3 regions of the Thalassolituus sp. UBA2009 genome follow, and region 2 is predicted to be linked to each of the others. Evidence: predicted binding sites of a transcription regulator. Region 2 holds the regulator's gene; each other region holds the start of a gene.
What was found. The regulator sigma-54, encoded in region 2, starts transcription at its own class of promoters, with help from an activator protein. The targets are predictions, from matches to a motif close to TGGCACNNNNNTTGCTNT.
Positions count from the first base shown of each region.

Region 1 (4,231 bases), on a different contig from region 2:
ACCACCAACAATTCATAACCACAATCGAGCAGGCTGCGGTTCATACGCCCCTGCTCGTCGGCAAAAATACGGTAGTTCAGTACTTTATTCAGCAGCTTATCGGCACTGGCGCTGCTGTCGTCACGCTGTACACCAAGCAATAACAGAATGCCTTCACCGATGGCACCAGTGGTTTCGCCATCCACCACCACGCTGGCGTTGCTGACGCGCTGAATCAATCCGATCATACAAACCCTGCCCTGCAAACAAAGGCGCAGAGAATAACCGCTCAGCCTGCGCGCGCAAACCTGCACGCGCTGGCGTCAGTGACGGCTGATGGCGTGCAGACGCTGCGCCACGGCGGTGTAATCACGGCTCATATCATTCAGATGACTGGCATCCTGTGCATTCTGCTCCGACAAATTGCGGATACGCTCGGCCAGCTGATGAATTTCCTGCGCAACCCGCGTCTGTTCATCCACGGCGGTGGCAATGGTCGCCGTGCGGCCCTCAATATTACTGAAAGCGCTGACAATATCGGCAAAGCTGTCGCGCGCTTCCTGCGCCCGTTCGATTGACTGACGCGACAGCTCACGGCTGTTTTCAATCACCTGCACACCAGAGCCTGCGGCCTGCTGCAGCTGGGTGATCATCTGTTCGATCTCGCTGGCGGAGGCCTGGGTTTTACCGGCCAGAGTACGTACCTCATCGGCCACCACGGCAAAACCGCGCCCCTGCTCGCCGGCCCGGGCCGCCTCAATAGCAGCGTTCAGCGCCAGCAGGTTGGTCTGTTCAGAAATAGCCTTAATCACCGCCAGTACGGCTCCGACCTGCTGCGAATCGGTGGCCAGACGTTCAATCACCTGCGAAGCATTGCTCAGCGCATCGGCCAGCCGGCCAATGGCTTCGCTGTTTTCGGTGACCACCCGCTGCCCCTGATCAACCACGGTGCGCGCTTCGCTGGCGGTCTGCGCGGCGGTGGCGGTGTTCTGGGCCACCTCTTTGGCGCTGGAAGCCATTTCGCTAACGGCGGTTGCCAGAGTGTTGTTTTCATCCAGCTGGGCATGGGCGCGGCGGGTCAGGGTATCGCTGAGACCGTTCAGACCATCGGCACCTGTGCGGATACCTTCGGCTTCGGTGCTGATGTTACGGAGGATGCCGCCCAGATAATCGGCGTAATCATTTACCGCCTGACGTAAGCGCCCGACTTCGTCATCACGGCTGACGGTAAGACGGGTACTGATCTGACCGTTAACCAGACTGCGGACCTGCGCCGTGGTTTCTTCCAGCCAGCCGATAATCTGCCGGCCAAAGACAATCATCACCAGCACAAACAGCAGAATCAGCGGAACCAGACTGGAATACAGCATCAGCGACAGTGCACTCATGGTCTGCAGAGCAACGCTCTGCGGCAACAGCATGCCCACCTGCCAATGCTGTTCCTCCAGACTGCTCAGAACCAGCAAAGCCTCGTCGTCCGGCACCACGCCGGCAGGTACAGCAACGCCACTGCGGCCGGCACTCAGCAGTGTTTTCAGCGGTGCCAGGCTGCGGTCTTTGGAGGCCAGTTCATCCAGTGTTTTCATGTCCAGAGACTGCGCGCGCAGACCCGGTGCAGCGACCACGGTACCGGTCTGATCAACCACAAAGGGATAAGCCTGAGCAATTTCGCGATGCCCCTGCAGTAATTTACCCAGACCGCTGAGCATCAGATCGACAGTGGCAACACCCCAGAATTCTCCCTGACGACGAATAGCCACGGTACAGGTGACCATTGGCGTGCCGGATACCGGATCGGCATAGGCTTCCGACCAGGCACACTGCCCCGGCGCCAGCGTGCGCCCGATGCTGTACCAGCCCTCGTTGTGATAACCCGACCCCGCCGGATCGTTATAATCGTTCAGCAGTTGCAGACGACCCTGACTGTCACGCGCCCAGAACAGCGAGGCACGCTCCCGCGCCGGGTCCAGACGTTGCGGCTCTGGCCAGATACCGCCACCGGCAATGGCACCATTACCAAATTCGTCCACCAGATCGCGTAAATGAGTAATAAATGTTGTCTCATCCAATGGCAGTGTTGCACCCAGTGCCGCCATACTGCGCGTCAGTGATGCTGTGGCCTGCAGTACGCCATGGATTTCGGCAGCAATGCCCTCGACCCGCAGCTGCGCACTATCCTGCGCTTGCTGATACAAACGTGGCTCGGCAAGATAGTGGGTAAGAAGGTAGATACAGAGAACAGCGCCCAGCAGCAAAGATGCACCGGCCAGCCAGAGTTGTTTACGAATTAACATAGAATACGCCCGGAAGGTGATTATTTTCAGTCTAGTGAGAATTCCTGACTCTTCCGGATAACCGCCCTCAGCACAGCAGGATTACCATGACAAAGAAGACACTGATGTCACTCATTCTTTTATTAACAGCCTGCACCAGTCTGGCGACCGAGGTGTACATCAGCCGCGACGCTAACGGTAACGTCATCTTCAGTGATAAGCCGGGACAGAACTCCGAAAAACATGCGGTTAAAGAGCTGCCGTCCATCCCCGCCTATGTGCCTCCCCCCAGTGCACACCAGCCGGCCAAGGTGAACGAACCCAGCTTTAACTACACCAGTCTGAGTATTATCACCCCAAGCAATGGTCAGGATATTCCGACCGGTTTCGCCGGTAATGTTGAGGTGTCCGGCGTACTCAGTCCCGGCCTGCGCGAGGCCGACACACTTTATCTGCTGGATAACGGCGAAGTGTTACGTCAGGGACGCCAGACATCCTTCCAGCTCACCAACCTCAGCCGTGGCGAGCATGGCCTGCAACTGGTCGTGCGTGATAAAGCCGGCAACACCATTATCAGCAGTAATCTGGTGACCATTTATGTTCAGCGCGCTTCGGTTCTGAACCGTTCAGGCCGCTAAGGCCTGTTAACGCGGCCGGCACTGGCCTTAAAACCAAAGCACCAAATTCGAGCACAAAAATACTGCTAAGCACTGTTTTTGTGCACTTAATTCTCCTGTATGTTCGTTCATGTTCGACTTAGCAACATGAATCGCCTACCCCGGCGCTAATATTGTGCATCCCTCCCATGACCTCTGATATATGGCTCAGTTTTTGCTGAAAGCCAGTTGCACAATGTTTTAGCGGCCTGACAGATGGCCACGACTGCCCTCTGGATAAGTACTGGTGGTGCGGTCTGACCCACGCCTCACGCGGCGTTTTTACAGGCAGCAAACGGAGACAAGCATGCTGGCCAGCCCGATCATCAATCAACGCTTACTGGAACACCTGAATACCGGTGTTCTGCTGCTGGACGCCGATCTGACCGTTCTTTATATGAACCCCGCAGCCGAAGCCCTGCTGGAAATGAGTGGCAAGCGCTGTCTGGGCGTGCCCTTTTTTGAACTGGCCATCGAATCTGAAGAAGCGACCAGCGCGCTGGAGCAGGCGATTATTACCGGCCACTCCTATACCAAACGTGAAGCCACTATTCAGCTGCACAATCAGCAACAAATGACGCTGGATTACAGTGTCAGCCCGGTATCCCATCCGGAAAGCCGCCTGCCTTCGCTGCTGATCGAGCTGCAGGGGCGTGACCGGCTGATGCGCATCAGCCGCGAAGAGCAGCTGATCGCCAAACAGGAAACCACCCGCTCGCTGGTACGCGGACTAGCCCACGAAATTAAGAACCCTCTCGGTGGTATCCGCGGTGCCGCGCAACTGCTGGAGCGTGAATTACCTTCGGCCGAGCTGAAGGAATACACCAACATCATTATCGAAGAAGCCGACCGCCTGCGTGATCTGGTCGACCGTCTGCTCGGCCCGCGCCAGATTCCGAAACAGGAACAGGTTAATATTCACGAAGTGCTGGAACGTGTCTGCCAGCTGATCGATGTTGAATCGGCCGGCCGCATCAATATTGAGCGCGATTATGATCCATCCATTCCGGAGCTTGAGGCCGACAAAGGTCAGCTGATTCAGGCCCTGCTGAATATCTGCCGCAACGCCATGCAGGCAATGCTCGAAGCACAGCCGCCACTGGCACAGCCACAACTGAGTTTACGCACCCGCACGGTGCGCCAGTTTACCATTGGCCATCATCGTCACCGTCTGGTCGCACAGATCGATATCAGCGACAACGGCCCGGGAATTCCCGAAGAATTACGCGAAAATCTTTTCTACCCGATGGTCAGCGGCCGCGCCGACGGCACCGGGCTGGGATTATCGATTTCGCAATCCATTATCAATCAGAAGAACGGCAT
Region 1 covers NZ_DDCJ01000058.1:96,974-101,204, reverse strand. The annotation lists gene dtd (D-aminoacyl-tRNA deacylase) at 1-227, opposite strand, end outside; gene B3P58_RS06500 (methyl-accepting chemotaxis protein) at 303-2,273, opposite strand; gene B3P58_RS06495 (DUF4124 domain-containing protein) at 2,360-2,890, shown strand; gene glnL (nitrogen regulation protein NR(II)) at 3,216-4,231, shown strand, end outside.
Region 1: the regulator sigma-54 is predicted to act here: its motif matches at 3,073-3,090, upstream of glnL (nitrogen regulation protein NR(II)).

Region 2 (4,231 bases):
CGGGAAAACCCCTGACCAAAGCACACGGCCAGCGCATTGATTACTTTGCCCGGCAACGTGAAGTCAACATTCAGGGCAATGCTCAACTGCAGCAGGACGGCAACCTGTTCAGTGGTGAGCGCATCCTCTATGACATGACCAAAGAAACCGTCAGCGCCAGCGGCGGCACCAGTACCTCCGGCCAGACTGGTGGTACTGGCGAAAAACAACGAATCAAAGTCGTGATTCAGCCACAGGCTCCGGCAGAACCTGCCACCGATAACAGCAAGCCAGTACAGGAACAGCCATGAAGACCCTGAAAGCCGAAAACCTGGCGAAAAGCTATAACGGCCGGGAAGTGGTAAAAGATGTATCCATGTCTGTACAAAGCGGTCAGATCGTTGGCCTGCTGGGACCCAACGGGGCCGGTAAGACCACCTGTTTCTACATGATTGTGAATCTGGTGCAGGCCGACAAAGGCCGCATCAAAATTGACGACGAAGACATCAGTCATCTGCCGATGCACGGCCGGGCGCAGAAAGGCATTGGCTATCTGCCGCAGGAAGCCTCCATTTTCCGCAAATTAAGTGTGGCCGATAATATTCTCGCCATTCTCGAAACCCGCAAAGACCTCAACCGTGCACAGCGTCTGGAAAAACTGGAAGAGCTGCTGAATGAGTTTCATATTCAGCATATCCGCAGCAGTCTGGGCATGGCCTTATCCGGTGGTGAACGACGCCGGGTCGAGATTGCCCGCGCGCTGGCGGCTGAGCCGTCCTTTATTCTGCTTGATGAGCCGTTCGCCGGGGTTGACCCGATTTCTGTAGCTGACATCATGGACATCATCCGACAGCTCAAAGCACGTGGCATCGGCGTACTCATTACCGACCACAACGTAAGGGAAACTCTGGCTATCTGTGAGAAAGCCTATATTGTCGGGGGTGGCCATATCATCGCCGAAGGCACCGCTGAACAGGTATTGGCCAGCGAGCAGGTACGCAAAGTGTACCTGGGTGAGGATTTCCGCCTGTGATGGCAAGCCCTGCTGCAGGGAAGTGGCTGATGATCCAAAGCAAAGGAAGATGCACAAAAGATTCCAAGGTTTACCGCTTGGCGTATAATGCACAGACTATGCCGATACTGAGTGATTACTGAACTTTTATGAAAGCGTCTCTTCAGTTAAAGATGGGTCAGCACCTGACCATGACCCCTCAGTTGCAACAAGCCATCCGCCTGCTTCAGCTGTCTACCCTCGATCTGCAGCAGGAGATTCAGGAAGCCCTCGATTCCAACCCGATGCTCGAAGTAGAAGAACACGAGCACGATGACCTGCCCGACCTGTCCCGTAACAGCGACCACGAAGTCAGCGCCAGCCACGAAGTCAGCAATCAGGACGACAGCCACAACGACACACCCGAGCTGGATGAACAGTGGTCACAGGAACAACTCCCCGACGACCTGCCGGTCGACAGTCAGTGGGAAGATACCTACCAGACCACCGCCAACGTTGCCTCCGGCAGCAGCAGTAACGCCATCGACGACGATTTCGATTACGACTCGCGCCACGCCAGCACCGAAGATCTGCAGGATCATCTGCTGTGGCAACTCAATCTGACTCCTATGTCAGATACCGACCGCGAGATCGCCCTGATGCTGATCGACGGCGTGGATGACGACGGCTATCTGCACACCACCGTCGAAGACATTCTGGAAAGCATGGACCCGGCTCTGGACGTCGAAGAAGACGAAGTCATGGCCGTCCTCCACCGCCTGCAGCAGTTTGATCCGGCCGGTGCTTTTGCCCGCGACCTGCGTGAATGCCTGCTGCTGCAACTGCAGCAACTGCCGGCTGAGACCCCATGGCTGAACGAAGCCAAAATGGTCATCCGCGATTATATCGAGCTGCTGGGCAGCAAAGATTACCCAACGCTGATGCGCAAAACCAAGCTGCGCGAAGAAGACCTTAAAGCCGTGCTGCGGCTGATTAAAGAACTGAATCCCAAGCCAGGTGCCGGCATCAGTGCCGAGCAGGCCGAATACGTGGTGCCCGACGTACTGGTACGCAATATCCGCGACGAATGGCGGGTTGAGCTGAATCCGGATATCGCCCCCAAGCTGCGCGTTAACGCCGATTACGCCTCACTGGTACGCCGTTCCGATAACAGCACCGACAACGCCTTCTTGCGCGACCACCTGCAGGAAGCGCGCTGGTTTATCAAAAGTCTGCAAAGCCGCAACGAAACCCTGCTGAAAGTAGCCACCAAAATCGTCGAGTATCAGATCGAGTTTTTCGAACAGGGCGAAGAAGCAATGAAGCCGCTGGTGCTGCACGATATTGCCGAAGCCGTTGGTATGCATGAATCCACCATTTCCCGGGTAACCACCCAGAAATACATGCATACGCCTCGCGGAATCTTCGAGCTGAAGTACTTTTTCTCCAGCCATGTCAGTACCGATGGCGGCGGCGAATGTTCCTCCACCGCAATCCGTGCCATGATTAAAAAACTGATTGCTGAAGAAAATGCCCGCAAACCGCTGAGCGACAACAAAATCGCCGCAGTGTTGGGTGAAAAAGGCATTCAGGTGGCACGGCGCACGGTAGCCAAATACCGTGAGGCTATGATGATTCCGCCTTCGAACGAACGTAAACAATTGATTTAAAAAACAACAAGCCAGCAACAAGGAGTCTGGACATGAAGATTAATATCAGCGGTCACCACGTTGACGTTACCGAATCTCTGCAAGCGTACGTAGACGAAAAAATGTCCAAGCTGGGACGCCACTTTGACAACATTACCAACGGCCAGGTAACCCTGACCGTTATTAAAGAGCGCATGATTGCCGAAGCCACCATCCATGTCAGCGGTGCCGACCTGCACGCCAGCGCTGAGCACGATGATATGTATGCCGCAATCGATCAGATGACCGACAAGCTCGACCGTCAGGTACTGAAACACAAAGAAAAACTGGTGGCGCGGCAACACGGACAAGGCTGATTAATGGACATTCGCATCGAGGATATCCTCACACCGGAACGCAGTCTGATAGATGCTCCGGTTTCCAGTAAAAAGAAATTACTGGAGTACCTGGCAGGTTTTATCGCAGAACAACTCAGCGACAGCTCTGCCGACGATATTTACGAGCGATTACTCAGCCGTGAACGCCTCGGCAGCACCGGGATTGGCGAAGGTATTGCCATTCCCCACTGCCGGCTGAAGCAGTGCGACCAGGCGATGGGCGTACTGCTGCGTCTGGTGGAGCCGGTGGATTACGACGCCATTGACCGCAAGCCGGTCGATCTGGTGTTTGCTCTGCTGGTTCCCGAAGAAGCTACTGAACAGCACCTGCAGGTTCTGGCGATGCTGGCACGCAACTTCAGCGAGCCGGCCTACCGCGAGGCACTGCGCAAAGCGCCGGATGCGCAACGGTTTTATCAGCGGGCGCTGAGCGGACAACCGGGCTGACATCAGCCCAACGGGCAATGGAGGAGCACAGCAATGCGTTTAGTGGTGATCAGCGGCCGGTCCGGCTCAGGAAAATCCAGTGCTCTGCACGTACTGGAAGATCTGGGCTTCTACTGCATTGATAACCTGCCGGTCGCTTTGTTGCCAGCGCTGGCCCGCCAGACCGAAAGCGAAGAAAAACTGGCCAAAGTCGCCGTCAGTGTTGACGCCCGCAACCTGCCCCATGCCTTCGACAATATCCACGATGTACTGCACCAGCTGCCCAGCGAAGAATACCAGCTGGATGTCGTCTATCTCGACGCCAGCGAAGAAGTGTTGCTGCAGCGCTTCAGCTCCACCCGGCGTAAGCACCCACTAACTAGCAAAAGCACATCTCTGGCCGAAGCCATCGATAAAGAGCGCCTGCTGCTGGAACCTATCGCCAACCTTGCCGATCTGACGCTGGATACCACCAGCATGTCTGTGCATGAGCTGCGCAGCCTGATCAAATTGCGGGTGGCGGATAAAACCAGCACCGACATCGCCATTCTGTTTGAATCTTTCGGCTTCAAGCATGGCATCCCGATTGATGCCGATTATGTATTCGATGTCCGCAACCTGCCCAACCCTTACTGGGACCCGGCACTGCGCGCCTTTACCGGGCGCGACCCGGCAATCATTGATTTCCTTGCCCGGGAGCCTCAGGTCGGACAAATGCAGCAGGACATCAGCGGGTTTATTCAGCGCTGGCTGCCTGCCTTTGTCGATGCCAACCGCAGCTATATGACCATTGCCATCGGCTGCACCGG
Region 2 covers NZ_DDCJ01000069.1:25,843-30,073, forward strand. The annotation lists gene lptA (lipopolysaccharide transport periplasmic protein LptA) at 1-290, shown strand, start outside; gene lptB (LPS export ABC transporter ATP-binding protein) at 287-1,012, shown strand; gene B3P58_RS08805 (RNA polymerase factor sigma-54) at 1,141-2,640, shown strand; gene hpf (ribosome hibernation-promoting factor, HPF/YfiA family) at 2,673-2,975, shown strand; gene ptsN (PTS IIA-like nitrogen regulatory protein PtsN) at 2,979-3,443, shown strand; gene rapZ (RNase adapter RapZ) at 3,477-4,231, shown strand, end outside.

Region 3 (4,231 bases), on a different contig from region 2:
ATATTGCCGGGCCATGGATAGGTCTGCAGTGCTGCCTCGGCATCGGCCGATAAGCGCAGGCTGCGCAACCCTAAGCGGGTGCGGTTTAATTCCAGAAAATGCCCGGCCAGCAGAGGAATGTCCTGCCCGCGCTCACGCAGGGGAGGAATCGGGATAGGATAAACAGACAGGCGATGATACAGATCGGCCCGGAATGCGCCTTCGGTAATCTGCTCTTTCAGGTTGCGGTTGGTCGCGGCCAGAATACGGACATCCACATGGCGGGTCTTATCGCTGCCCAGTCTTTGAATTTCACCATTCTGCAAAACCCTCAGCAGCTTGGCCTGTACCGGCAGCGGTAGTTCACCGACCTCATCAAGAAAGAGTGTGCTCTTATCTGCGGTTTCAAACCGCCCGGCGCGGTCGCTGGTGGCACCGGAAAATGCGCCTTTAACATGGCCGAATAATTCACTTTCAGCGAGGTGTTCCGGCAGTGCCGCACAGTTGATGTATACCATTGGCCGTGCGGCGCGTGCTGACAGCCTGTGTGTGTAGCTGGCAAAGATTTCTTTACCGACACCGGTTTCTCCCAGCAGCAGTACCGGCAGGTCGGAGGCCGCAACTACTTCGAGTTCTTTTTTAATCTGACGGATGGCACTGCTGTTGCCAATAATTTCATTGTCGGCTTCGGTGCCAATGGCGATATTGCCGGCACCATCCAGCCGGACACGGCGCAGACCGCGTATTTCTTCTTCCAGCATGCTGATACGGATGGCCGTTTCCAGTACCGGGCGATAGCTGTCCAGCTCGTCAATGCGGCTCTGGTCAAAGGTGCCCGGAGTCAGAGAGTCGAGGGTCAGGGCGCCCCAGCGCTCACCGTTCAGCCAGAGGCTGGTTCCCATGCAGTCATGCACCGGCAATGCTTCCCCGGGCTGAGTCTCCAGCAGGCCGTCATAGGGATCGGGTAACGGGCTGTCTGGCGGAAAGCGCAGAGCATGGCTGGTGGTCATAACGGCCGACAGGCGTGGGTGCTGAGCCAGACTGAATTTACGGCCATGCGCTTCGGTAACCAGACCGGAGACGGCGACAGGACGCAGATACTCACCCTGCAAGCGCAGCAGAGCGACAGCGCCACAGTTAAAGCTGGTGCGGATACTTTTAACGATATGGTCAAAGCGTTCGCCGGCCGGCATATCTTTGATGAGTTCCGTAAGCAGCTGTTGTCCGGGCATGAGAGGTCTCTGTGTTGGTATGTGCTTGGTGGTATTTACCAAAGTGTAGATTTTACAGGGAATATCCGGGTTATTTATACCCACTCTCTGTTGACCGGCAGCAAGTATGCGCTCTGGCGGCTGGCCTGCATCTTGCTGATCACTTCTGTTGAATCAAAACCTTTATATATCAGGAGAGTTTATGGAAATTCTGAATCGTTCTCTGAGTGATATTGCCACAACCATTCCCGGTGCTTCTGCTTTGTTACGTCAGCTGGATATTAATTTCTGCAATCAGGGCATGGTGAGCTTGCAGCAGGCACTGGAACATAAGGGACTTGATCCGGAAGAGGTGGCGGCCGGTCTGGCTGAACTTGAAATGACCGAACACCATCATGATGATCCCGCCATTGATTGGGGCAAAGAACCCCGCATGAAACTGATCGGTCACATCCTGGAGCGTTACCATGCCCGCCATCGTGAGCAGTTACCGGAGCTGATCTTCCTGGCTGCAAAAGTTGAACGGGTGCACAGCGATTCCGCCAACTGTCCGTCCGGACTCGCTGATCTGTTGCGCGATATGAGTCATGAGCTGGAAAGCCATATGATGAAAGAAGAGCAGATTCTGTTTCCGATGCTGGCCGGGGGAATTTATCCGAATGGCCCGATTAATGTGATGCAGGATGAGCACCTGGAACATCTGGAAGCCATTAACCGTTTGTGCAGTCTGACCAATAATATGAAAGTTCCGGCGGGTGCCTGTAACAGCTGGCGCTCGCTGTATCTGGGCCTGCAGACGCTGGTGGACGATCTTATGCGGCACATCACGCTGGAAAATTATTTTCTGTTTGTACCACCTAAAGCAACGTCTTCAGACTGCTGCGGCAGCTGCCAGTAATATAAAATCTGCGAGGGGCCGGTGCGAATCGGCCCAGTCTTCGTACGGATTGCTCAGTGATTTAAGAAACGCCTTAATTGTTCATATCAGGTTTCCGCATAACAATAACTGATAGCGGCGGTATATCGTTGTATATTTACCCCTGTTACTGAATTTCCGGAAAACTTCAGGAGTTATCATGCAGAAAAAAATCCGTATCGGCATTCTGACGGTCAGCGACAGAGCCAGTGCCGGTATTTATGAAGATATTTCGGGTCAGGCTATCCGTGAAACATTAACGGAATATTTATCCGGTGAGTGGGAAGCGGTTTATCGTCTGATCGCCGATGAGCGTCCACAGATTGAAGAAACACTGTGTGAGCTGGTGGATGAGGAAAAATGCTGTCTGGTAATTACTACCGGAGGTACAGGGCCTGCTCTGCGTGATGTGACGCCGGAGGCAACCGAGGCGGTCTGTGATCGTATGATGCCGGGGTTCGGTGAGCTGATGCGCATGGAGTCTCTGAAATATGTGCCTACCGCCATTCTTTCACGTCAGACTGCGGGCCTCAGAAAACAATCATTAATTATTAATCTGCCGGGCAAGCCGAAAGCAATACGTCAGTGTCTGGATGCGGTATTTCCCGCTGTACCTTACTGTATTGATCTTATGGATGGGCCCTATCTGGAATGTAATCCGGAGGTCATCAGTATTTTCCGTCCGGCGAGCTGATTATTTTCTGTTTTTGTGCCGGCATAGCAGCTTTTTATTTATTTTCAGAAGCTGCCTGCCGGCATCCGGACAGGCCCGGATTATTGCTCGTTATCTTCTGGCTGTTTATTGGCGGCTTTACGAAAATCCCGGATCGCACCACCAAGATCACCTCCCAGAGAGCGCAGCCGTTTACTGCCAAATAATACGATTACAATCAGCAGTACGATCAGTAACTGCCATGGACTTATTCCCATAATACGTACCGCCTTAATGGTGCATGCTGTGATCTTCGGAATGGTTTTCGCCCATCATTTGCTGATGTTGCAGCAGGGCTTCTTTCAGCTGCTCGAACGTCATCACGCTGGTTTGTCTGTCAGAGGCAAACAATGCTGCACTTTCCTTATTGGCAAAGCTGGCGATTGGCGTGCCCATTGAGCCTGCCATATCGGGGGCTACAACGTAAAACGCCTGCATGGCATTAATCAGATGTGCATCATCCGGTCTGTTCCAGTCGCTGCGGCTCATATCGTGAACGTATAACGTCATTTGCTGAACCTGATTTTCAGGCTGTAACCACCAGTGCAGCATCTCGGCGGATGAGCAGAATTTTCTGGTAGCACCATTGCCCGATATCGCTTCGCCTTTGGGACCGGGAAAGCGGGTGATGGCCATGCCGCACACGTGGCATTCATCTGATGAGTGAAAGGCGACCGGTGAATGTGTGGTGATTTCACTGTTGGTTGGCTGGCTGCAGCCTGCCAGTAATGCGCTGAATATCAGGGCAGCAACAGAAATGATGGAGTGTACTTTTTTCATGAACTTATCCTTTATAACGTTAAATCGCACGACGACGTAAGGCGAAATGAGCAATACCCAGGCTGGCAATCAACCAGATAAATAATGAGAACCACAATCCCGGATTTGTGATGGGTAAATCCCGCCCCAAAGCCATAACACCATTCATTGCACTGCCGTCGCCAAGACCGGACAGATTTATTTGCCGGAATATATCGGTGGGATTAAGCAGTAAAAGCCATGGCAGAAGGTCAGGGTTGAGCTGCCCTTTACTGAAGACCAGCAGTGCCAGCAGACTGAGATCAAACACCAGCACAAACAAAAACCACACGCCAAGAGCGAGGCCGGCTGCGGTCGATTTTTCGCTGGCTTTGCTGCTGAGAAAATAGGCCAAAGCAAGGAATACCCAGCCCAGTAACGTGGCTGAAAAAATAAAGCGTGAGAACGATTGAATCAGAAGCCAGATATCCAGATCGCTGACCAATAATGCAATGGCGACGGCGGCACTGCCAAAACCAATAGAGGTGGCGAGCGCAAGAATCAGCCCGTGACCGATAAATTTCCCCAGCAGTAACTGCCCGCGACTGAGCGGGTAGGTCAGCAATAACAACAGGGTTCCGCCTTCTTCTTCACCCACGATGGCATCGTAAGCAA
Region 3 covers NZ_DDCJ01000051.1:6,207-10,437, reverse strand. The annotation lists gene norR (nitric oxide reductase transcriptional regulator NorR) at 1-1,211, opposite strand, end outside; gene ytfE (iron-sulfur cluster repair protein YtfE) at 1,393-2,088, shown strand; gene mog (molybdopterin adenylyltransferase) at 2,267-2,800, shown strand; gene tatA (twin-arginine translocase TatA/TatE family subunit) at 2,881-3,036, opposite strand; gene B3P58_RS05550 (nitrous oxide reductase accessory protein NosL) at 3,050-3,598, opposite strand; partial or broken gene B3P58_RS05545 (ABC transporter permease subunit) at 3,618-4,231, opposite strand, start outside.
Region 3: the regulator sigma-54 is predicted to act here: its motif matches at 1,333-1,350, upstream of ytfE (iron-sulfur cluster repair protein YtfE).